DNA from 4 places in the Bacillus sp. JJ1562 genome. Region 2 is predicted to be linked to each of the others. Evidence: riboswitches for the same ligand, from Rfam matches in the RefSeq annotation. Region 2 holds a riboswitch; each other region holds the start of a gene.
The links. Region 2 has a riboswitch for thiamine pyrophosphate ahead of V7097_RS14920 (3-oxoacyl-ACP reductase). Riboswitches for the same ligand answer to the same signal wherever they lie in the genome.
Positions count from the first base shown of each region.

Region 1 (6,217 bases), on a different contig from region 2:
TAATTGGTTTACAAACATTTGTAAGTAGTTTTGCGATTAGACAGGAATCCTGTTTACTTCCCCTTCAACTGCTCAAACAACCTCCCCACATTCACAACTCCAACATTCTTATATTTTCCTAATATCACTAACTCTTTCGGAAGCTGCCCAACAGTTTGAATCCCGTCTTCATTTAATTGTTTAATGAGGCTTGGTATGCCTGTGAATTCTTCTTTGGTAAGTGGGATATTTTTAAGTGCATCTGTTAAGATGATGTAATCCGCTTTATAAAATAAGAAGAGTTCTCCTGGGCGTTCTAAGATTACTTTTCTACGAATCTTTTCTTCTTCAATAAAGATTTTCAGTTCGCCAAAAAATTGTTTGTCATTGTTTTCGTTAAACCGTTTCACATGCTTATGCAAGTCTTCGAGATTACTGGGTAATTCGCTCATGATTCGAGCTTGCTGCTCTGCGCCTAGTCTGATTAAAAAGGTCTCGGATTTATCAAATCTTTGTGGTAATAAAAAGGCATCCCGGAGAAAATACGGAACTTCAAGCGAGTCTCTTTTATATTCAATATTTCGAATTGTTGTGTAACCTGGTTCAGCCATTTTTGCAGGTACAGCAGATGTTGTAATGGCAACCTCATCTTTTGCTTCGTTACCTGAAGTCCCCTTTTTCATAGATGCAATTAATATATTCTCTAGTGATTTCAAACGGAGCTCCAATTCGGTAATATCATAACGTTCTTCCTTCGGAGTGGTTGGATCCTGATATTCCGGGACCTCAATTGATACTGAGGTATACACTTCAACAAACCATCTTACAATCTTGTAGATTGCTTCCCATGATAAAAGTGCTTCAGAATAACGAAATTTTCTTTTGTCATGTGAGGCCTGATTACCAAGTTGTCGAACTAAATGAAGTGCATCTCTTATTTCCGTTGTAAGAATCCCTTCACTCTCCAATATAGTTAGTCTTTCCTTTAATGTTATACGAGGCTCTTCTTTCATTTTTTCATATTCCATGACCTGTTGAAGAATATTTTCAACGAGTACCCTTGAATGAGTTAACATTGTACGTGGACTTGAAAAGATTGTATTCTCTAATTCACCCGCTAAAAACGCCAATTCTTTGGATACGGGTTCTAAAAATCTATAAAAATACTCAGATGAATTCATGTCTTGCTGTTCCTTTCTAGCATGCAAAATAGACCTGGATCCGTTTAGATAGACTCAGGCAGTCTGTAGATTATTTCATTTTAGGTGATAAGTAGAGTTCAATCAAGGGTTTTTGAATGGGATGAGTCATTTGGTTAAACATCTGTGGACAGTACATCCATCTCTCCCACTGAAGCATTTGTAAAAAATGGGACAAGGAACCTGTCCCTCTGACCCATTGGAAACATATACCTTTTCATTTTATCTTAATTGTGTTAATTTTATTATATAAGTTAATATTTCGTTTTTTCACTAGGGGAACCCTTGATAAGGGCTGAGAAAAAAGTAGTGTACTTTGAAACCCTCATTACCTGAACAGGCTTGTACCTGCGTAGGGATGTGGTTAAGGCAATTGCTTTTTTGTGTATAATACCCAACCACTTTCCTGCATTGGAGAGTGGTTTTTTGTTGTGCTTTAACCGCTCTATTCCCTTTTTACGCTACAAGTTGTTAGACGAAAAGGAGAAATCTGATGAAATTAATTGCTGTGACGGATGATCAACAAACTTTAGAAGCTGTCGCTGAAAAAATTATTGCTATCAAAGATGTAATTGATTTTGTACAAATTAGGGAAAAATCAAAGTCAGTCCGGGAGCTATTGACACTAATCGAATATTTACTCAATAACGGTGTGAAGAAAGAAAAGATTATGATTAATGACCGCTTAGACGTTGCGTTATGTATGGGCATCCCTACCGTTCACTTACCTGAGCATGGACTTCCTGTACAAATGGTGAAACAACGATACCCTCACCTAAGGGTTGGCTGCAGTGTTCATTCACTTAAAAGAGCACAAGAAGCCGAAGCAAATGGAGCAGATTATGTCATATATGGGCATTGCTTTCAAACGAATAGCAAACCAGGACTGCCTCCGAATGGGGTTGAACCGATTTTACATATAAAAAATGAACTTAACATACCTGTCTATGCAATTGGTGGCATTACGTTGAAAACAATACCGTCTATTCAAGCTGTTGATGCAGATGGAGTCGCGTTCATGTCCAGTATTTTTTCAGCTGCTGAGCCTTATTCGATAACAAAAAAATTCTTTGAGGCGATAAAATATGAAAAATAAATATGAAGTAATTGTTGTAGGTGGTGGAATTATTGGCTGCTCCATTGCTTTCTATTTAGCAAAGGCACAGATGGATGTTGCACTATTTGACAGAGGACTAATTGGAGAAAAAACAACGAAGGCCGCTGCTGGCATGCTGGGTGCCCATTCTGAAAGTGATGGAGATTTCTCTCTTCTCTTCCCATTTGCAAGATCAAGCCAACTTGAATACAACCTGCTGAAGGATGAACTGTATGAATTAAGTGGTGTTGACATTGGCTATAGGACGGGTGGAATTTTAAAGCTAGCATTCACAGAGAGAGATAAGCGCAACTTAGATTCACTCCTAAAACAACCAACCGTAAAATGGGTGAATCACGAAGAAGTTAAAATAATGGAACCTGAAATTAGCAATGATGTTTTAGGTGCAGCCTATATCGCAGACGATGTTAACGTGATTCCGACGAATACTTGTGAAGCCTTTGCAAATAGCGCACAGGTGCTAGGTGCATCGATTTTTGAAAACAGTAACGTCTATGGAATCGAGAAAAATGGAAACAGCTACATTGCGAAAACAGCAAATGGCGATATTCATACAAAACATATCGTTATTGCTACAGGGGTTTATAGTAATAGGCTTTTTCGGAATCTAGGAATCTCTGAAAAACTGTCACCTGTAAAGGGAGAAAGCATCATAGTTCAGCACGAGAAGCCGTTTCTACAACACACGTTGTTTCACGATAAATCCTACATCGTTCCAAGAAATAATGGCAAACTTGTAATTGGTGCATCGATGATTCAGGATGATTGGAGCGAATCAGTTAGCCTTCAAAGTGTTGAACAATTGATTAATATAGCAAAAGCTATGCTCCCTTCCTCTACCAATTGGAAAATTGACAGTTTTACATCAGGTTTAAGACCTACCACATTTGATGGGCTTCCATTTATCGGCAGACATCCAGAAGAGGAGCGGATTTTTATTGCTTGTGGCCATTTTCGGAATGGGATTCTCCTTGCACCTGCAACTGGGAAAATGATTCGTGATCTAATTCTGAATAACGAGGTAAATCAAGAATGGATTGATGCATTTCGTATCGATCGAAGGCAGACAGCCATGATTTAGGAGGTGAGAAAAATGAGAATTAGGCTTAACGGAGAGCAAGTAGAAATCCCTGAAGAAGTAAATTCAGTGGAAAAGCTTTTAGCTCATTATAAGTTGCAAAACCGGATTGCGATTGTAGAAATCAATGAGGATATTATTAAAAAAGACGACTATAAAACGATGAATCTTGCAAATGGTGATGTCATCGAAATCGTCCAATTTGTAGGAGGAGGATAATATGTTAACAATAGCAAATCGTACATTCAAATCTAGGCTTTTACTAGGAACAGGAAAATACCCGTCTTTTGAAATTCAAAAGCAAGCTGTAGAGGTATCGGATGCCGAAATTTTAACGTTTGCCGTAAGAAGAATGAATATTTTTGAAGAAAGTCAACCCAATTTTTTAGAGCAGTTAGACTTAACAAAATATACACTTCTACCAAATACAGCAGGAGCAAAAACGGCTGAAGAGGCTGTTCGAATTGCGAAACTGGCTAAGGCATCTGGCTTATGTGACATGATTAAAGTTGAGATCATTGGAGATGACAGATCCCTTTTACCAGACCCGATCGAAACGTTGAAGGCTTCGGAAATGCTTCTCGATGAAGGTTTCATTGTGTTACCGTACACCTCAGATGACGTGGTGCTTGCAAAGCGTTTAGAAGATCTGGGTGTTCATGCAATTATGCCAGGAGCAAGCCCGATTGGTTCGGGTAGAGGGATTATTAATCCATTAAACTTAAAATTTATAATCGAACAATCCCAGGTGCCTGTCATTATTGATGCAGGAATCGGTTCTCCAAAGGACGTCGCTTATGCGATGGAGCTTGGCGCAGATGGAGTACTATTAAATACGGCTGTGTCTGGTGCACAGGATCCTGTAAAAATGGCACGTGCTGTGAAACTTGCATTGGAAGCAGGCAGATTAGGATATGAAGCAGGACGGATTGAAGAAAAAGACTACGCGGTAGCGAGTAGCCCATTAACAGGTCTGGTAGGATCTTAAAATCCTAGGTAACACCTGGAGGTATTTACTTAAAAAATTCGAAGCCTAATTTTCTCGAAATTAGGCTTCTTAATTTTTGCAGTCTAGGTTCAATTACCGACTAGGGTATGAGTTGCATTTTCTCTTAGTAACCAGTCACAATTACTCCATCCATATTGTTCCCTGAAATCTCAAAGTATCGATCTTTTGGTAGGTCAATCGTCTTGATTTCAGGAATAGGGTAATATGTAATCGTGTATTTTTTATTATTCATTCTAACAGTAATGTGTTTTTCATCTTTCAAGAATGCTAAATATTCTTCTAAAACAAAATTCCTTTCCTTCATTATCGCACTATGTGGTAAACCGACATATCGAATATGCCACGGTTCAAATTGTATTCCAGTAATATCTACTTTATCCTCGGGATATCGTAAAACGAACCCGTATTTCCAAGCATTTTTTTCGATCCACTTTCCTTCAGGTGCCACAGCCATTTTATTTTGAGTGGAGCCAATATCTAGTGATAAACCTAGATTGTGTTCGCTATAACCGGCTGGCAAGGCATATGCAGAACCCTTCTCTTGATAAAGTGCACTTTGTTCAGCAAAATTCCGAAAACCACTAGTAATGATAAAATTACTCACACCTTCTTTTTCTGCAGCAGCAACCATCTTCGAAAATTTGCCTACTAAGTCTGTTGACAAATCTATGTCGCTATTTAATAATTCGTATCCATCTATTAACTCATTCTGTGTAAAAAGATTGATGACATCGGATGTAATACTCATTTGGTGTACCGGATAAACTTTGTTGACCAAAAGCAGATTTCCTTGATAAATATGGTCTTCTGTAATCTCTATAGTTTGAATCTTTTCAGAAGTCCCTCTTCCCCCTACTTTAATATCCTTATGTAGGTGTATTGCTACTTTGGGTTCAAAATACGATTCAATATTAATAAAAATTAAACCCAAGGACATTAATAAAACGAATAAAAAACCCCACTTCTTCATCCTTTAGCTTCCTCCTTATTCTCCATTACCCTTAAAGAATAGGGAAAACTGTTTAAAAAAAGAGTGGGGTAAATCTTAAATTTTTCTTAAATGTTTAAGTTTCACTTTCCATTGGTAATCGAACTTCAAAAACGGTCTGGATTAAACTACTTTTGGCTGTAATCAATCCACTATGTTGCTCAACGATATTCTTCGCAATAAACAAACCAAGACCTGTGCTATCTTCTCTATGAGTCCGAGCTTTATCTCCTGTGTAGAACATATCAAAAATATGCGGCAATTCATCAGGTGGAATACTATTTCCATAATTCACTACTTGAATAACCACATCATCTTCTTCTATAAAACCGTTAATATCAACGTACTGACCATCATAGCCATAACGAATTGCATTAGTTAAAAGATTTTCAAATACACGTGCTAGTAGATCCCCATCACCCATAATATATAAATGCGTCGCACAATTCATCCGAGACTTCAAATGATTTTTTTCAAAAACAGGATACAATTCTTCCATTAATTGATTAAGTAGGTCCGTTGCATTTATTCTCTTTTTGTCTACCGGAAGCATTCCATAGTTCATTCTAGTTATTTCGAATAACTCCTCAATTAACCTTTCTAAACGTTGAGACTTAGTAAAAGCAATCGTTAAAAAATGTCTAACTTGTTCTTGAGTCAAGCTCTCTTCCTTTAGGAGCAAATCCAAATATCCTAAAACAGAGGTAAGTGGAGTGCGCAAATCATGAGCTAAATTTACAACTAATTGATCTTTACTGCTTTCCGAAAAATCTCCTCGTTGAATCGCTTCTTGTAATTTTTCGCTTGCCAAGTTAATATCTCGTGCAATTTCTCCTAACTCATCTCT
Region 1 is NZ_JBALOQ010000024.1:457-6,673, forward strand. Features, by position in the region: gene V7097_RS15725 (DUF4145 domain-containing protein) at 54-1,160, opposite strand; TPP riboswitch at 1,444-1,554, shown strand; gene V7097_RS15730 (thiamine phosphate synthase) at 1,672-2,274, shown strand; gene thiO (glycine oxidase ThiO) at 2,264-3,376, shown strand; gene thiS (sulfur carrier protein ThiS) at 3,389-3,592, shown strand; gene V7097_RS15745 (thiazole synthase) at 3,594-4,361, shown strand; gene vanY (VanY-A/VanY-F/VanY-M family D-Ala-D-Ala carboxypeptidase) at 4,486-5,352, opposite strand; gene V7097_RS15755 (sensor histidine kinase) at 5,447-6,217, opposite strand, start outside.
Region 1: linked by a shared signal. The riboswitch ahead of V7097_RS15730 (thiamine phosphate synthase) and the one ahead of V7097_RS14920 (3-oxoacyl-ACP reductase) in region 2 are both predicted to bind thiamine pyrophosphate.

Region 2 (6,217 bases):
AACTGGAACTGTGCTTTTCACGATTTCAATAGTTTTTTGACTAAGCATTCAATAACGCCCTTTCCAAAACCAATATTTTAAATACATGTTTATAATATAACGACAGTGTAAATAAAAGATACCTTTTGAATACATCTTTTGAAAAATTGTCACATTTTGAGAAAAATAAGGACTTCCATGCTATACTTACCTTAGAACTCATTAATATAAGGAGTTTTTTAACATGAAGTTAACAAATTATACGGATTATTCTTTACGTGTTTTAATGTATTTGGCTATGAAAAATGAAGAAGAATTATGCACAATACAAGAAATTGCAGAAGCTTACAATATATCAAAAAACCATTTAATGAAGATCATTCATCATTTAGGAAAACTAGAGTATATCAAAACCATTCGCGGACGTAATGGGGGCTTTAGGCTTGCAATGCATCCGAAGGATATTAATATTGGGGAAGTCGTGTCGAATACAGAAGACGACTTTAATATCGTTGACTGCTTTAAAGAAGGAGGAGGCTATTGCTCCATTTCACCATCCTGTAAACTAAAACATGCCCTCAACGAAGCATTACAGGCATTCATAAATGTGTTATATGGGTATACATTAGAGGATCTAGTTTCGAATAAAACAGACCTGCTTGATTTATTTCGCTTGCAGGACCAGTAATAAAACCTTTGTATCACTCTCCATTAGGAACCAATACTAGTCGTTTTACATACATTTAAGTAGACGAAGTAATTAGAAATATGGGTTTAAAGGAGAAGGAAAGAGATGACAAGACATACGACTGGTTATTATTGCCCTTATTGTCACGGATACTTAGAACCACGGACTATGTATGATGAATACTATTACCAACAATACGTGCCACAGTACCCGGAACCGTACTATGGATGGGATTCGAATCGAAATCCCGAAACGATATTAGGAAAAGCTACTTGGACATGGGGCGGAACACCAACAAAATGTGAAATTGGATGGTCCTATGATAACAACATGACTGTAGCGGTAGGGGAAAATAGCCCATTTAAATGTGGTCAGCAATTACGCATTCGAAATGTGTCGTTTATTCCAAATCAAGATATAATTGTAACAGTAATAGATCAGGTGAAGAAATATCCAGCAAATCGAATCAATTTACACCGTAAAGCGTTTGAAGCGTTAGGTGCATCGCCAAGTGTTGGCGTCTTAAATGTAGAAATTACACCAATCGATTGATTGACTCAAAGGAGAACAATGACTGTATTGTACTCCTTTTTAATGTTATTTTTCTATATCCATTTGTTCGCGATGATTTTCTTCATCATTTTCCTCTAAAAGATTTTCTGAATGTAATGTATCGTAAGCAGGATTTGTAATATAAAGAACCTGGTTCTTCAAATGTTCATCTTTCTTCATAAACTTCCATCCTTTCCCTTTTATTATTATACTAATATGGCTTTTCTGGATTGATTTTACTCATGTTGCTCAAATAAAAAGAAATCTAGTAGGTAGAAGACAAATTTATATGGTTAGACTTAATAACAAGCTACGACCTTTCTTTAAATACATTCTACTAATAAAATATTAATAAGAAATCTGTTAATAAGAACTACTAAAAGGACAACCTTTTTAAAATTTTAATGAAAGTGTTGACCAAGTGGTGCACCCCATACTTTAAGATATTAGGGGAGGACGAGGATGTATAAAATTAGTGAATTTGCTGAATTAACCGGATTAAGTAAGGAAACTTTGCGATATTATGCAGAAGTTAAACTTCTAGAACCAGCTTATATAGATCCGAAAAACAAATATCGTTATTATGATGATGGAAGCTTTTTCTTAGCAGTCCTGTTAGATAAACTAAGAAAACTAGGTTTTTCTATCCAAGAAATGATCTCTGTCATGGATGATGAATCATTTACAAATATAGAACATTTACTTGTCCAAAAGAGAAATAAAATTGAAAAGGAAATTGCGGAACTACGTCATCAAATAGAAGAGATTGATGAATTTCTCGCATCTGGTAGGGAGGAAAAGAAATGATTGAATGGAAGGAAGAAACAATAATCGAGGCGAACATTGAAATGGTATGGGATCTATTTTCTGATAAAAATATAAAGAAAATTATGCCGAAAGTAGAGGAGCATACCTTAATCGAGAAGACAGAAGTAGAGGTTGGGGCAAAGCACCAACAGAAATACCGAGAAGGAAAGCGTGTAGAAACCTACATAGTCGAAACTACACAATATGAAAATACAAAAGATAAAAAGGTAAAACAAACAAGCTTCGTATTAGGGAAAGCCTTCGAAATTACCACATCTTTTACACTATTAAAAATTGACGAGTCACACACCAAGTTTATCTACGAAGGACAAAACAAGGGAATAAACTTTGTCGGAAGAGCAATGTTAAAGCTTAGTAGTAAAAATACAAACAATGATGTAGTAAAGGAATTTTTGGACCGTGTTCGTGACGAAGCATTAAAAAATTAAGGTAATAATTTTTTTATAAAGTAAGCACATTTATGTTTTCCCATCATATACTACTTATTGTGTGAGAATTAGTTAGAAGGGAAGTAAATGAAAATGAGCAACGAGATTAAAACACCAGTTACAAATGATTACAAGGACAAAGAAGGGTACAAAGTAATCGAAGTCAATCTTAACAATCCAACAGAAAACCTATTTGCAGTCGTAACTCCTATTAAAATGCAATAACTTTATTCATCAGTAGTCCCAACTCAGATAGGTAGTCATATGGAAGAATATGAATATTTAATTTGTTCTAGTGTGCAAACCCTGGCTGAATAAAGTTAAGCCTCCGGCGGATGCCATGATTTTTCAAAGGCAATTTTTCGAGCATGATCGAAAAAAATCAGGCGCAAATACGCCAATGCGTATTTGATAAGGTTAAAATACTATCTTTTCCTACGTAAACTTACATAGAAAAGATAGTATTTTTATTTTGCCTAAATAAGGACATGAAGTACAATAAAGGAAAAGATTAATAAGGGAGCAACTCATGAACGAATTAAATTATCTCGTAGAATTATTTGAAAAAAATCGCAATGATGGAAATGCAGTACCGATGCAAAATTATATGAAAAACCTGTTCCCATTCCTTGGAATAAAAACACCGTTAAGAAGGCAATTAACGCGCGACTTCTATAAAGAAACAGGTATTTTACGACAAGAAATTAATCTTGAGCTTGTAAATCAATTGTGGATGAAGGATGAACGAGAATATCAATATGCTGCCCAGGACTACTTAGTCAAATCGATAAAGAAAATAAACATCAGCCATTTGGCATTTATTGAAAATCTCATCACCACAAAATCTTGGTGGGATACGGTTGATCTTCTTGCGCCACATTTAGTTGGCAAAATCGCAATAGAAACACCTAGTATAATAGAGGATAAGATTGAAAAGTGGGCATGCAGTGACAACATATGGCTAAAACGTTCATCGATTCTGTTTCAATTAAAATATAAAGAAGAAACAAATGAAACATACCTTTACAAATACATAACTGCCAATGCAAATAGTAAGGAATTTTTCATCCAAAAGGCAATTGGCTGGGCCTTACGAGAGTATTCTAAGACAAATCCAGATTCAGTACGTCAATTTATAAATGAAACAACATTGTCGAAGTTAAGTATTAGAGAGGGAAGTAAATATATTTAAGGGTGGTTCATCAAATACCTTTACATTTTTGCATGAACATACTATGCTTATAAAAAGAATATTCGCAAACTACTAGGGGTGCCCGGTTGGGCTGAGAGAAAAACGGACGTTTTTTAACCCTTTGGACCTGATCCGGGTAATACCGGCGGAGGAAAGTAGAGTGGAAAACTTCCATTTTATCTTGCTACTTATGCCAGGTCCATTTATGTGGATCTGGCTTTTTGCGTTTTTCTTATCTACTTTATTAGGAGGCTACTAGAATGTTACTACAAAATCAGGTTATTCTCGTTACCGGTGGTGCACGTGGATTAGGAAAGGAAATTGTAAAAGCTTTTGCTAATGAAGGGGCAAAGGTGGTTATTAATTATTTCAAAAGTGAAGCTAAAGCTCATTCTCTAAAAGAAGAAATTGGTGAAAATGCGCTTGCGATTCATGCCGATGTGAGGAATCGTGAACAAGTACAGAACTTATTTGTTGAAGCGAGAAAGCATTTTGATCAACCTATAACAACAGTTGTTAATAATGCCTTAATTAATTTCCGCTTTGACCCAATCGCAAGAAAAAACGCAGAGGATATCTCATGGACTGATTATCACGCACAGCTTGAGGGTGCAATCCGAGGAGCTTTACATACAACCCAAGCCGCGGTTTCTGACATGAAGGGGCTAGGCTTTGGTCGAATTATTACGATTGGTACAAATCTTTTTCAAAACCCTGTTGTCGCTTATCATGATTACAATACAAGCAAGGCAGCACTTCTAGGATTCACTCGAAATATGGCAAAAGACCTTGGAGCATATGGAATAAACGTTAACATGATTTCAGGGGGATTGCTTCAAACGACAGATGCAAGCTCTGCAACTTCTGAAGAGGTTTTCCAATTAATCAAGGATTCTACACCACTTCAAAAAGTCACGACGCCAGAGGATGTTGCAAATGCGGTCCTTTTCTTTGCATCCCCTTGGAGTAAAGGCGTAACAGGACAGAATCTAGTCGTTGATGGTGGATTAGTAATGGATTAAACAATCATAGGGGGATTTATAATGAGTAAAACATTAAAAATGACAATAACTGCGATGCTTGTCGCGATTGGAACTGTTACAAGCCATTTGTTTGCAATACCAATCGGATTTACAAAGGTATTTCCCATGCAGCATTTTATTAATGTACTTTCAGCCGTAATCTTAGGCCCAGCATACGCAGTTCTTCAAGCTTTTTCAGTATCATTACTCAGAAACATGCTAGGAACGGGTTCATTGTTTGCCTTTCCCGGAAGTATGATAGGAGCGTTTTTAGCAGCGTTTTTATATTCAAAAACGAAGAAAGCGTCAATGGCAATGACTGGTGAAATTATCGGAACAGGATTGTTAGGTGCTATAGCTTGTTATCCTATCGCCACACTCATTCTTGGTCAGGATGCAGCCCTTTTTGGTTTCATACCGGCATTTATTTTCAGCTCAATTGCTGGCTCTATTTTTGGATTTATCATTGTTGGAATCGTATTAAAAAGCCCTGCTTTTAAAACATATCAACAACGAAACTTATAAAACCAGAAGAAGACTAAACAATTTTCGTTTAGTCTTCTTTAGATTAGTAAACCACCAACGACAAATAGTATAATGGCAATTACGCCTCCAATTGCTGAGAGCTTCAATTTGTATTGTGCATATTCAACAAGTTCCATATCTAAAATCGATGCTGTTGTAATCGTTGTATCACCGAGTGGTGAAGTCAATGCTCCGAAAGCACCACTTGCAAAAACAGCCCCAACAGTTAGAGGGATGGAGGCACCAGTCGAAAGGGCCAACGCAATCCCAAGTGGCATAAATAACCCCCATGTTCCCCATGAAGATCCAATAAAATATCCAACAATTGAGCCGATTAGAAAAATCGTCGCAGGAGTTAAAAAGCCAGGTAGAAATGAACCTAAGCTTGAACTAATAAATGCAGAAAACCCTAGCTCCTCAGCCGATAATGTCAGGGCCCATATCAGAATAAGAAGGGTAATCGCTTGCATCATTTGATTTCCACCATCGTAAAAATGATACATAATTTCATGTAATTTTTGTTTTCGTATCACATAAAAGATGAATGTAAAAATGAGAGTAATGAATACCGCCAATAGCATCACAAAAGTTGCATCAGCCATTGAAAAAGCCTCAAAAACTGTTTGAGCCCCTAGTGATCTGCCGTCTTCCCATAAAAGATAAAGTGACAATCCTAAAAGTAAAAATACTGGAAAGATTAAATTCCACGGCTGAGCTTTTACAAGTGAAAGCTCTTTTTTTATCCCAATACGATGAAACTCGTGCTCATGGTCTTCTTCAATATGATCATTCTTAGTCTTTGTTTTTGTTTTGGTTGGCCAAAATGTTTGAATGATTCCGATAAGAAGCATCACAATCGCATAAAAATTGAACAAGATGCTTAACAGGAAAACCTCATAGGCGGACATTCCTAAATCAAGCCCTTTAATCCCACCTTCAACAAGTGAAACCATAAATCCTACGAATGCAGTTGCAACAGGTAAAAGTACGATTACTGATTCGG
Region 2 is NZ_JBALOQ010000022.1:148,275-154,491, reverse strand. Features, by position in the region: gene hmpA (NO-inducible flavohemoprotein) at 1-48, opposite strand, end outside; gene V7097_RS14955 (RrF2 family transcriptional regulator) at 224-667, shown strand; gene V7097_RS14950 (RlpA-like double-psi beta-barrel domain-containing protein) at 773-1,219, shown strand; gene V7097_RS14945 (hypothetical protein) at 1,265-1,399, opposite strand; gene V7097_RS14940 (MerR family transcriptional regulator) at 1,682-2,026, shown strand; gene V7097_RS14935 (SRPBCC family protein) at 2,023-2,475, shown strand; gene V7097_RS14930 (hypothetical protein) at 2,563-2,700, shown strand; gene V7097_RS14925 (DNA alkylation repair protein) at 3,005-3,667, shown strand; TPP riboswitch at 3,732-3,838, shown strand; gene V7097_RS14920 (3-oxoacyl-ACP reductase) at 3,928-4,689, shown strand; gene thiW (energy coupling factor transporter S component ThiW) at 4,711-5,214, shown strand; gene V7097_RS14910 (Na+/H+ antiporter NhaC family protein) at 5,253-6,217, opposite strand, start outside.

Region 3 (6,217 bases), on a different contig from region 2:
ATACTCTCCATTTGGACAGAGTCAGAACCCAAATCAAAACCAAGGACCTACAAGAGTAGACCAAGATCCATTTGCAAATGATGGACAGCCTATCGATATTTCAGATGACGATCTTCCGTTCTAATTTGTAAGTCAATCGTATAAATCAAAACATAAAAAAGGAGGGAAAATCGATGGCAGGCGGACGTAAAGGTGGACGTGCAAAGCGTCGTAAAGTGTGTTACTTCACAGCTAATGGAATTACACACATCGATTACAAAGAAGTAGATTTACTTAAAAAATTCGTTTCTGAGCGTGGTAAAATATTACCTCGTCGTGTAACTGGTACAAGTGCAAAATACCAACGTAAATTAACTGTTGCTATTAAACGTGCTCGTACAATGGCATTATTACCATATGTATCTGGTGAATAATATAGAAAAGCGATGATCGTCAAATGCGGTCATCGCTTTTTTGCATTAATTTTTCGTTAGGAACCAAGAGAACCGTCCCTGTGGTTCCTATTTTTTTAGTACGAAAAAACGAGGTGAAGCAATGATTAGGATTGATAATACGATTGTACATAATGCAAATGTTGCTAGCATTGTTATTCCGTTAAAGGTGAAGGAGTACCATACTGGGTTTTGAATTTCTGGTGCAAAGTATTCAATAAAGAGAAAGCCTGCTAGGAAATGCCAAAAATAGCGTGCGAGACTACCAATAAATATTGCAAAAGTAATAGCAAAAATTGCTTTTGGCTTTTGATTGTTTTTTAGACTTTCTTGCACAATTGACTTGAATATACCTCCTAATCCAATGAATGAAAAGGCAAGGATGTATTCCATAATGGCTTGAACTGGGTGTACAATCCATGGGTCAAATACTAACTGAAGTAGTCCCCATAACAACCCGGATAACATTCCTATTTTTATACCCCATCTTAATGCAATGATAAAAACAGGGACCATAGCAATTGAAATGGATATGGCTGGTGTAATATCAATTGATGGAAGTAGATCCAAAATTAGGGCTAACGCTGCAAAAATTGCAGCTTCGATCATTGCCTGTAGTCTTGTGTTTCTCATAAAAAAATCCCCCTTGAAGTATGTTGTAAAATAACGTACCCCAAAGGAGAACAACTTTAATAAAAGTATTAGTTCTCAGGTAACTCTCACATCCCTACGCTAGCACTAACTAACAGGTTCGAAGGGTCTGAACTCGAACGTTCACTCTCAGCAAAATTGCTCCCCTTGTGGTTACGTTTTTATCATATGATTACTATCATAATAGAAAATAGGGAAAAGTAAAACAAAAAGTTTCAGTCACAGGAGGAACTTTGAATAAAGACTGACAAGTCCTGTGTCAAACGTCGAAGTCACCATATCTTGTGGAAGTCAAAAAGTTGAAGACTTTCTAGTAAATCTTTAAAATAGAAGGTGATTGTAAAAACTAGCTCTTGTATTTAGAGGGTTGTAATATAAGTTGAGGTGAAAATTTGAAAAACGCAAAAACTTTAACAGAAGGCGCCATGCTTTTAGCAGTATATAGTGTACTATTACTTCTTACTTTATATATCCCACTACTTGGAATCGTGTTTTCATTCCTTTTGCCCATTCCATTTATCCTGTTTACCGTGAAATATAGAGTAAAGCAGTCATTGCTATTTATTCTAATTGCCTTTTTATTATCAGGGCTACTAGGTTCTGTCTTTGGGATTATACATACGATTGTGTTTGGAATTTCGGGGATCTTATTAGGCGAACTAATTAACCGGGGAAGAAGTGGAATCGAGCTATTTTTAGGCTCCTGTTTGTCGTATTTGTTCTCGATCGTGCTACTGTATGTAACAGCGATTTCGATCCTACAAATTGATGTCATTGATTTGATTCGAGAAAGCTCACGGGAATCTTTTGCCATGGCTGAGAGTATAATGAGGGCAACAGGAGGAGAAGTAAATACAGAGGTCATTGCACAACTGGAAGAATCAATTGAGATGATACAATACATGATCCCAAGCATGTTTGTTTTAATTGCGATGTTTTTAGCTTTTGTAACGGTTGTAGCAATGAAACCGGTGCTTATACGACTTAAAGTGAAAATGAATCCATTCCCACCGTTTCGTGATATTAATTTTCCTAAAAGTATTTTATGGTATTACTTACTGATCTTACTTTTAAGCTTTGTTGAAATGGAAAAGGGCACGTTTGGGTATACCGCCTTTTTAAATCTCTTTTTTGTTTTGCAGTTGTTTATGGTGATTCAAGGCTTGTCCTTCATTTATTATTTCTGTCATCAAAAAGGAATCACAAAGGCTGTGCCAATTGTATTGACAGTCTTATCGCCATTTCTTCTTTATATTATTCGAATCTTAGGTATAATTGACTTAGGATTTCAACTGCGAAATCGAATTAGTGGAAAGAAGTAAAACAAAGCTTTAGGAGCTGAAAATACATGCCAGACTTTTACAAAAGGAAGTTATTTCGCTATCCTATTTATGCATTGCTTGTGATTACAAGTATTTTTAGTGCAATTCTCATTTTTTCTCATTGGATGATTGGGTTAGCATGTTTTCTGCTCCTTGGACTCATTGTGTATTTTTTATTAAAAGCAAACTCACTTTTAAAAAAGGAAATGGAGCATTATATCTCGACCCTTTCGTATCGCTTAAAAAAAGTTGGCGAAGAAGCGTTAATGGAAATGCCAATTGGGATATTGCTTTATAACGAGGAGTTTCAGGTTGAGTGGGCTAATGCCTATTTATCGAACTTTCTTGATGCTGATACACTGGTAGGAAGATCTCTATATGATGTTGAGGAACTAATTGTTCCACTAATTCAGCAAGAGATTGAAAGTGAAACAATCACATTAAATGAGCAGAAATTTAAGGTCATTATAAGGAGAGAAGAACGCCTACTTTATTTCTTTGATGTTACTGAACAAATGGAAATTGTGCAATTGTATGAGGCTGAGCGAACCGTATTAGGGATTATCTTTTTAGATAATTATGATGAAGTAACCCAGGGGATGGATGATCAACGGAAAAGCTCGTTAAATAGCCAGGTTACGTCAATCTTAAACGAATGGGCAACTGAACATGGTGTGTTTTTAAAGAGGACTTCATCTGAGCGATTTATTGCAGTGTTGAATGAAGAAATCTTATCAAGCCTTGAAAAAACAAAATTTACGATTTTGGATGATGTGAGGGAAACTACCGCAAAGGATAGTGTAGCACTGACCTTAAGTATCGGGATTGGAATTGGGGTTCCAACACTTCCGGAACTAGGAGCTGCAGCACAATCAAGTTTGGACTTAGCATTGGGACGTGGTGGAGACCAAGTTGCCATTAAACTTCCAAATGGGAAGGTTAAGTTTTATGGTGGCAAAACGAATCCAATGGAAAAACGTACTAGAGTCCGCGCTCGCGTGATTTCTCATGCATTAAAGGAAATTGTCACAGACAGTGATAAAGTCATTATAATGGGCCATAAATACCCTGATATGGATGCAGTAGGGGCTTCCATCGGGATTTTAAAAGTGGCACAAATGAACCATAAAGAAGGCTACATTGTATTAAATTCAAATGAAATTGATTCAGGTGTTGGACGTCTACTTGAGGAAGTGAAGGAAAATACGGAGCTTTGGTCGTATTTTATTACACCTGAACAAGCTCTTGAAATAGCTACAAACGATACGCTGCTCGTTGTTGTTGACACCCATAAGCCATCGCTCGTCATTGAGGAAAAACTCATAACAAAAATTGATAAAGTAGTGGTTATCGACCATCACCGTCGCGGCGAGGAATTTATTCAATCACCATTACTCGTTTATATGGAGCCATATGCATCATCAACAGCGGAGTTGGTTACAGAGCTTCTTGAATATCAGCCAAAGCGAAAGAAAATTAATATGCTTGAGGCGACTGCTTTACTTGCGGGAATTATTGTCGATACAAAGAGTTTTACGCTTCGAACCGGATCAAGAACATTTGATGCGGCATCCTATCTACGCGCTCATGGTGCGGACACTGTCCTTGTACAGAAATTCCTTAAAGAAAATATGGATCATTTTAAAAAGCGCTCAAGACTTATTGAGTCAGCATTTATTTATAAAAGTGGAATTGCGATTGCAAAAGGGGAAGAGAGTGAGACTTTCGACCAAGTGATGATTGCTCAAGCAGCAGATACATTGCTTACGATGAATGATGTAGTCGCTTCATTCGTGATTTCGATCAGGCATGACTCACGAGTTGGGATCAGTGCTCGTTCATTAGGAGAGATCAATGTACAATTGATTATGGAAGGTTTAGGTGGCGGAGGTCATTTAACAAATGCAGCTACGCAATTAGTTGATACAACGATAGAAGAAGCAGAAGAACAGCTACTTTTGGTTATAGATGAGTATTTAGAAGGAGGTACCAAGGAATGAAGGTTATTTTCTTGAAAGATGTAAAAGGTAAAGGAAAAAAAGGAGAAGTGAAGAACGTATCTGATGGGTATGCACACAATTTCCTATTGAAGCAAAACCTAGCCATTGAAGCGACACCAGCAAACATGAAAACACTAGAAGCAAAGAAAAATAAAGAATCAAAAGAAGCGGCAGAAGAATTAGCCCAGTCAAAGCAATTGAAAGAAAAGCTTGAGACTCTAACAGTTGAATTGCATGCAAAGGCAGGTGAAGGCGGTCGTTTATTCGGTTCTGTAACTAGTAAGCAAATTGCCGACGAGCTTGCGAAAAAGCATGGATTCAAAATTGATAAGCGTAAATTCGATCTTCCAGATGGAATTAGGGCATTAGGCTATACAAATGTACCTGTCAAATTACACCAAGAAGTATCAGCAACTGTGAAGGTACATGTCAAAGAACAGTAATTTCCATTGAAAAAGAATAGGGAAAACAGATAGAATGAAAAATGTGGTTTTGTTTACATACAAGATCACATTTTTTCGTATAACAAGCTTTTTTATTCCGAAATAAGTATAATAGATAGATAGACTAAAAAAATTATGAACTTACTAATAAAGGGAGTGGAGAATAGTTGAGTGACATTTTTGCTGATCGTATTCCTCCGCAAAATATAGAGGCAGAGCAGGCAGTTTTAGGTGCGATTTTTCTAGAGCCGAGCTCACTTACTCTTGCCTCAGAATTATTGATTCCAGAAGACTTTTATCGGACAGCCCACCAGAAGATTTTTGAAGCGATACTAAGTCTCTCGGATAAAGGTGAACCGGTCGACCTTGTAACGGTTACTTCTGAGTTAGCGGATGCAAAAATTTTGGACGAAATTGGTGGAGTTTCTTACTTAAGTGATTTGGCAGGCTCTGTACCAACAGCCGGTAATATTGAATACTATGCGAAGATCATTGAGGAAAAATCAATTTTACGTCGACTCATTCGTACGGCAACGACGATTGCAACGGACGGTTATTCACGCGAAGACGAGGTTGATTCTCTTTTAACTGAGGCCGAAAAAAACATTATGGAAGTGGCAAACCGTAAAAATGCGGGTGCTTTCCAAAATATTAAAGATGTTCTCGTCCAAACCTATGATAATATTGAAACCCTTACTAATCGTGTAGGTGATATTACGGGAATCCCAACAGGGTTTACTGAGCTTGACAAAATGACAGCTGGATTCCAACGAAATGATTTAATTATCGTAGCAGCCCGTCCATCTGTTGGTAAGACAGCCTTTGCTCTTAACATTGCGCAAAACGTAGCAACAAAGACCGATGAGAATGTCGCTATCTTTAGTCTAGAGATGGGTGCTGAACAACTTGTGATGAGGATGCTTTGTGCTGAAGGAAACATCAATGCACAAAATCTACGTACAGGCTCCTTAACACCTGAGGATTGGAGTAAGCTAACGATGGCAATGGGAAGTTTATCAAATTCAGGAATTTATATTGATGATACCCCAGGTGTTCGTGTAAATGAGATTCGTTCAAAATGCCGTAGACTTAAGCAGGAAAGTGGATTAGGGATGATTCTGATTGATTATCTTCAGCTGATCCAAGGTAGCGGTAGAAGTGGCGAAAACCGCCAACAAGAGGTTTCTGAAATCTCTCGTTCCTTAAAAGCTTTAGCTCGTGAATTAAAGGTCCCGGTTATTGCCTTATCACAGCTATCCCGTGGTGTTGAACAAAGACAGGACAAGCGTCCGATGATGTCAGATATTCGTGAATCAGGAAGTATTGAGCAAGATGCGGATATTGTAGCTTTCTTATATCGTGATGATTAT
Region 3 is NZ_JBALOQ010000026.1:28,574-34,790, forward strand. Features, by position in the region: gene ssb (single-stranded DNA-binding protein) at 1-124, shown strand, start outside; gene rpsR (30S ribosomal protein S18) at 174-413, shown strand; gene thiT (energy-coupled thiamine transporter ThiT) at 501-1,064, opposite strand; TPP riboswitch at 1,139-1,240, opposite strand; gene V7097_RS17315 (YybS family protein) at 1,475-2,404, shown strand; gene V7097_RS17320 (DHH family phosphoesterase) at 2,431-4,404, shown strand; gene rplI (50S ribosomal protein L9) at 4,401-4,847, shown strand; gene dnaB (replicative DNA helicase) at 5,015-6,217, shown strand, end outside.
Region 3: linked by a shared signal. The riboswitch ahead of thiT (energy-coupled thiamine transporter ThiT) and the one ahead of V7097_RS14920 (3-oxoacyl-ACP reductase) in region 2 are both predicted to bind thiamine pyrophosphate.

Region 4 (6,217 bases), on a different contig from region 2:
ACTTAGCAGAACAGGCTCTTTTATTGGAAATGGGAGTGGAGATATTTTCGTTGGCTTTTCAACCGCAAACAAAATCAGCCACGAAAACAACAATACATTACAGACATTCAAAGCAGTCCATGAAGATGACCTAGATCAAGCCTTCTTAGCAACGGCTGATGCAACAGAGGAAGCTATTTTACAGTCATTACTTACAGCAAAAACAACTACAGGTCGTAATGGAAACACACTTTATTCATTAGCTGATTTTATGGATGAGATTATTTTAAAATAAGGAGGATCCATATGAATAAACCGATTATTGGTGTTACGTCGCATGTTGAGTTGGATTATAAACATACTTTGTCGAATGATTATGTTCAAGCCGTCATTCAAGCCGGTGGAATTCCTGTTATTTTGCCAATTGGGATTGACGAGGATGTTTCACAGCTTGTTAGTAAAATAGATGGACTGCTTTTAACAGGAGGAGGAGATATTGATCCTTTTCTTTTCGGGGAGGAACCACATCCAAAGTTAGGGACGATTTCACCTGGACGGGATCACTTGGAACCCGCGATTATTCAAGAGATGCTTGCCGCGAATAAGCCAATCCTTGCGATTTGTCGGGGGATTCAGATCTTGAATATCGCAGTTGGTGGAGATATGTATCAGGATATTTATTCGCAGCATGAGACTACATTGCTTCAGCATTCTCAAAATGCAACAAGGCATTATCTTGCCCATTTTGTTAAAGCGAAGGAAGGAAGTTTACTTGCATCTATTGCCGGGACTACCGAGTTTAAGGTGAATACGTATCACCATCAGGCTGTTCGCAACGTGCCATACCCACTTGATGTGTCTGGAGTAGCTTCAGATGGAATAATCGAGGCAATTGAAAGTACTGGGCATTCTTTTGTGTTAGGGGTTCAATGGCATCCGGAAGGCTTGGCGGTTAATGGCGATGAGATTGCGAAGCGTATTTTTACTAGATTTGTAGAGAGTTGTTAAAAAAGGAGTTTAGCCTGGCTAAACTCCTATTTCCAGTACTCCAAATACTCAAAGTTGTCGGTAGGAACTTTTTTAATTACTTTGTTCGCTTCATTACGATAAACCTCATACTCACGGTAGATTTCGACTTTATTTCCGTTGACAACCTCTGTGTCAACGAACTGCATTTCCAATTCTGGAATTAGTCCCTCGATCACGTTTTTCTCTTCTGCATTTATAGTTACTTCTTCATCAGAAGAAAGACCAGAAACAGAAATGGCATTTTTGTATTCGAAGACATCATCCGCTTCAATAACACCGGTAACGAATATGATAAAAGCAATACCAATCGCAGCCAAAAATTTATTCAAAGTTACCAAACTCCTTTGTCCCATATCTACTACTCATCTATATGCACCCTGAAAAAAGATTAGGACAACTAATCATTAAGAAGGTTGTGGTAAAAATGAAGAACCAAGGGAACCGTCCCCTTGGTCCCTTGGTTCCTATCGAATGTTGGCTTTGCGAATCCCATCAAATATCGTGATGGCTGCTGAAACAATTATTGAAATGAGTACTGTAGCAATGAGCCATATTGTAAATTGATTATCAGTGATGCCAAATAAATCTGTCATATACGAGGTGAAATCTTGGTTTAAGATGTTAGGATTTATGAAGATTACGATGAATAAAATGGTTGAAAACACCTGAATGGTAGTATTGTAGATCACCATTCTTTTCGTCCATTGTCCTATGATTAGTTTATATAGGGCTAATGCTACTTCCAAACCGATTACAACTAGAACGATGGGCCAAAATGAAAGTAAAACCTCTTGATTTAAAGCGGGTGTTACAAATTCGAGACCATCATTTCCCCCTTCATAGATACCTAGAAGTTGGTTGGCATAAAAATAAAGGGTTGCCCAAATTGCTGTCCACAATAAAGCACCAAATACTTCACATTTTGAGATCTTCTTTTTCTTAGGGATATAGGCGATATATTTCAAATCATCAGGAGTCCATTTTTGTAGGCTGGTTGTTAGTGGCTGGTTATCTTTTCCTTTATCGATTCTTTCTATCATGGCAAACACAAGCGTGAACCAAAAGAAAGTTTGAATCGAAACCTCAATTATTTTCCAAATACCGAAGCCTATCAAGTCCAAAACTACATTAATGATGGCTTCCTCACCTTGATACCCGATAAAATATTCAGCAAACGTCGAGATGAGTGCAACTACTGCGGCAATCGGTAAAATCATTTTTAATAAGCTTACATACACGTCGAAATAACGTGGACCAATTAGATACATTGGCCGGTCTCGATAATTATTAGCCAATTTTACTGGGCTCCCTAATTTCTCTAGTGCAGTTTTTACATCTGCTTCATTATAGTCATCTGGCAACATATCCTCGATGGTTGAACGTAATTCAAGTGCGATATCGTCACGCATTTTTTCAGGTAGTCTTCTTGTAACCTCCTGAATGTAGATATCAATCAGATTCATAATCTTCCTCTCCCTCTAATAGTCTGTAAAGCTCTTTTGAATTTTGAATCCATTCCTTTTTTAGCTGTAAAAAGATTTCGAGCCCGTATTCACTTAACACATAGTACTTACGGGGTCTGCTTTCAGATGTGTCCCAGCTGCTCGTCACCAATTCCTGCTTTTCCAGGCGGCGAAGCAAGGGGTATAAGGTACTTTGGTCAATCGCAATTCCTGAACCCTCTAATAATTGAACAAGTGAATATCCATATTGAGGGGTTCGTAATTGACTTAATACCGCTAGTGTTAACGTTCCTCTTCTAAGCTCTGTCATTAATGAGTTTAATAAGTTACTCATTCACCCACCTCATTTTTTATTACTATATGTCATACAGTATTTGATTTATACTATGTATCGTACACTATTGTTGTGACGAAAGCAATAAAACTTTTTTGAACCGAGGGGGACGGTTCCCGCGGTACCTAAAAATGTGGGACCACCAGAACCGTCCCCTTGGTCCCACTAAACTTTTCAAAAAGAATGACAGATAAATTTGATGTGCTATAATAAAGTGAATTGAATAGTAACAGGGGGGCTCACACAATGTGGGCTGAGAGTAGGCGAAATGTAGCTTTGACCCTTAACCTGATTTGGATAATGCCAACGTAGGGAATGTGCGTAAGTATGAGTATTCATGCGGTATATCTTAATCAGGTATACCGCATTTTTTATTCAACAGGGCTTAAACCCTGTTGAATAAAAAAATGCCTCCGGCGGATGCCACAGATTTTTAAAGGAAAGTTTTCGAGGCAGGCTCGAAAAAATCTGGGCGCAAATCCGCCAAGGCGCATTTGATTATTTAGGAGGCTAATAGATGTTTGAGCAAATCATATCAAATGTAAGAAATAACACACCGCTTGTACATAATATTACAAATTATGTGACGGTGAATGACGTTGCAAATATTGTTCTTGCTTGTGGGGGATCCCCGATTATGGCGGATGATCCAAAGGAAGTGGAGGATATTACAAGCATTTGTAGCGCGCTTGTGATTAACATCGGGACATTAAATGAAAGAACGATCGAATCCATGATTTTAGCAGGAAAAGCTGCAAATAGATTGGGGCATCCTGTTGTTTTAGATCCAGTTGGAGCTGGTGCATCTAGATTAAGAACTGATACGGTTTATCGCCTTTTAAAAGAGGTTCAGTTTGCAGTTATTAGAGGTAATTTATCAGAAATAAAAACCGTACATGCCGGTAGTGGAAATACAAAAGGTGTTGATGCAGCAGCTGAAGATGTCATCAATGAAGGAAATCTCGATGAAATGGTTCAATTTGCGAAAGTGGTAAGTAAGCAAACAGGAGCTGTTATTGCGATCACGGGTGCCATTGATATCGTTGCAGATACGGAAGAAGCTTATGCAATCAGAAATGGTCATCAAATGATGTCCAAAATAACGGGGACAGGCTGCATGCTTTCATCCGTTGTTGCTGCTTTTTGTGGGGCAAATCCTCAGGAAATTTTAAAAAGTACGGCCGCTGCAGTGAGCGCGATGGGATATTGCGGTGAATTAGCTCATCAAAAAGTAGAAGAATTAAATGGTGGAACTTCATCATTTCGAACGTATTTGATTGATTCCATGAGCAAACTAGACTTTACATTACTTCAGGGTGGGATGAACATTGAAAATCGATAAAAATGCAATGCTATTATACGCAGTAACCGATCGTGCCTGGACAGGCAATCAATCTTTAGTTGAGCAAGTAGAAGCTGCACTAAAGGGTGGAATTACTTTTTTACAGCTCAGAGAAAAAAGTCTCGGATATGATGAATTTTTACAGGAAGCAATTGAATTAAAAAGGCTAACTGATTTCTATCATGTTCCATTTGTTATTAATGACAATGTCGAGATTGCGCGGGCTTGTGATGCAGATGGCGTGCATGTTGGTCAAGAGGACATGCCGGTTGAAAAAGTCCGAGAGTTGATTGGACCAGATAAAATTCTCGGTGTGTCTGCTCAAAATGTGGAGCAAGCTATTGCTGCTGAAAAAGCGGGAGCTGATTATCTCGGGATTGGTTCTGTATTTCCAACGAGCACCAAGTCCGATGCAGAGCCGATGACATTTGAAACAGTCCAAGAAATTTGCAGAAGCGTATCGATTCCAATTGTTGCAATCGGTGGAATTAATAAAGGGAATATTTTAGAGTTAGCCGGAAGTGGCGTAGACGGAGTAGCTGTTGTATCGGCGATCTTTGCACAGTCAGACATCACCGCTGCAACAACAAAATTAAAAGAACTTTCAACTGAAATGGTTAACAATAGGAGTGAAGGATAATGAAAAAGGTACTGACGATTGCTGGCTCTGACTGTAGTGGGGGAGCGGGGATTCAAGCGGATATTAAAACAATCACTGCCCATAAAATGTATGCAATGAGTGCTATCACGGCTCTCACTGCACAAAACACAACAGGTGTTTACGGGGTGCTTGATTCTTCGCCGGAATTTGTTGGCCAACAGCTTGATTGCATTATGACTGATATTTTTCCTGACAGTGTAAAAATAGGGATGGTGTCCTCACCAGAAATTATTCATAAAATCGTTGAGAAGCTAGAAGAATTTCAACCTCAAAATATTGTCTTGGACCCAGTTATGATTTCTACAAGTGGAAGTAGACTATTGACTGAATCGGCGATGGATGCTCTTATTACTAGATTATTTCCGCTTGCTACTATTATTACACCAAATCTTCACGAGGCCGAGGCGCTTTGTGGAATGGAGATTCACACGAAGGAAGACATGCAAGTGGCCGCCCAAAAATTGTCCGAAATGTATAAGGGGGGCATTTTAATCAAAGGAGGTCATCTTGAGGATACCGCGGATGATCTCTTATATAGCAATGGGGAATTCACATGGTTCCCAGGATCACGTATTGATAACCCGAATTCTCATGGCACAGGTTGTACGCTATCGTCAGCGATTGCTTGTAATTTAGCAGCAGGCTTGGATATAAAAACAAGTATTCAAGAAGCAAAACGATATATTACAGGAGCATTAGAAGCGGGACTTGACCTTGGAAAGGGAAGTGGACCGCTGAACCATTGCCATGCTTTAAAGAACTGAAAAAAAACGAAGCAGTGGATTTCAACAGAAATTCACTGCTTTAAATTTTTCGCTTCTAAAATGATCGATTCTATCAATGTTTTTGCACTTTGATTTTTCGATAACCTCGGACTTTGTCCAGACCAAAGGGACATGAAATCCTTGTTATTTTGTGAACCTGAAGCTATTCGGATATCCTGAGTAAGAGAGTTTTGAATCGGAAAATCCGGCAAATCTTTTTCATATTGCTGCATGTTAAAAATAAAGGGGTTGGCGAGTCCGCGTGCCCACTTACCAGAGAATGAACGGGTTATAACCGTTTCGTCTTCTGAAGCATTAAGGATCGCAAGTTTATGTACTTGATGTGCTCCACTTTCAATACAAGCTAAGAAAGCTGTTCCCATTTGAACAGCCTGTGCTCCTAAGCAAATGGAAGCCATTAATCCTCTAGCATCCATAATTCCACCAGCAGCAATAACTGGAATACTTACATTGTCAGCAACTTGTGGGATAAGTGACATTAACCCGACTAAGTTTTCCTGTTCTCCTTTGATAAAGCTTCCGCGATGACCACCAGCTTCACTGCCTTGAACGACTACCATATCCAGGCCTGCTTTTTCAACTTCGCTTGCTTCTTTAACGGTTGTTGCTGTTCCCATTAAAACG
Region 4 is NZ_JBALOQ010000046.1:950-7,166, forward strand. Features, by position in the region: gene V7097_RS21705 (DmpA family aminopeptidase) at 1-274, shown strand, start outside; gene V7097_RS21710 (gamma-glutamyl-gamma-aminobutyrate hydrolase family protein) at 286-987, shown strand; gene V7097_RS21715 (hypothetical protein) at 1,014-1,337, opposite strand; gene V7097_RS21720 (HAAS signaling domain-containing protein) at 1,473-2,471, opposite strand; gene V7097_RS21725 (PadR family transcriptional regulator) at 2,458-2,805, opposite strand; TPP riboswitch at 3,027-3,138, shown strand; gene thiM (hydroxyethylthiazole kinase) at 3,323-4,147, shown strand; gene thiE (thiamine phosphate synthase) at 4,134-4,787, shown strand; gene thiD (bifunctional hydroxymethylpyrimidine kinase/phosphomethylpyrimidine kinase) at 4,787-5,572, shown strand; gene V7097_RS21745 (NAD(P)H-dependent flavin oxidoreductase) at 5,605-6,217, opposite strand, start outside.
Region 4: linked by a shared signal. The riboswitch ahead of thiM (hydroxyethylthiazole kinase) and the one ahead of V7097_RS14920 (3-oxoacyl-ACP reductase) in region 2 are both predicted to bind thiamine pyrophosphate.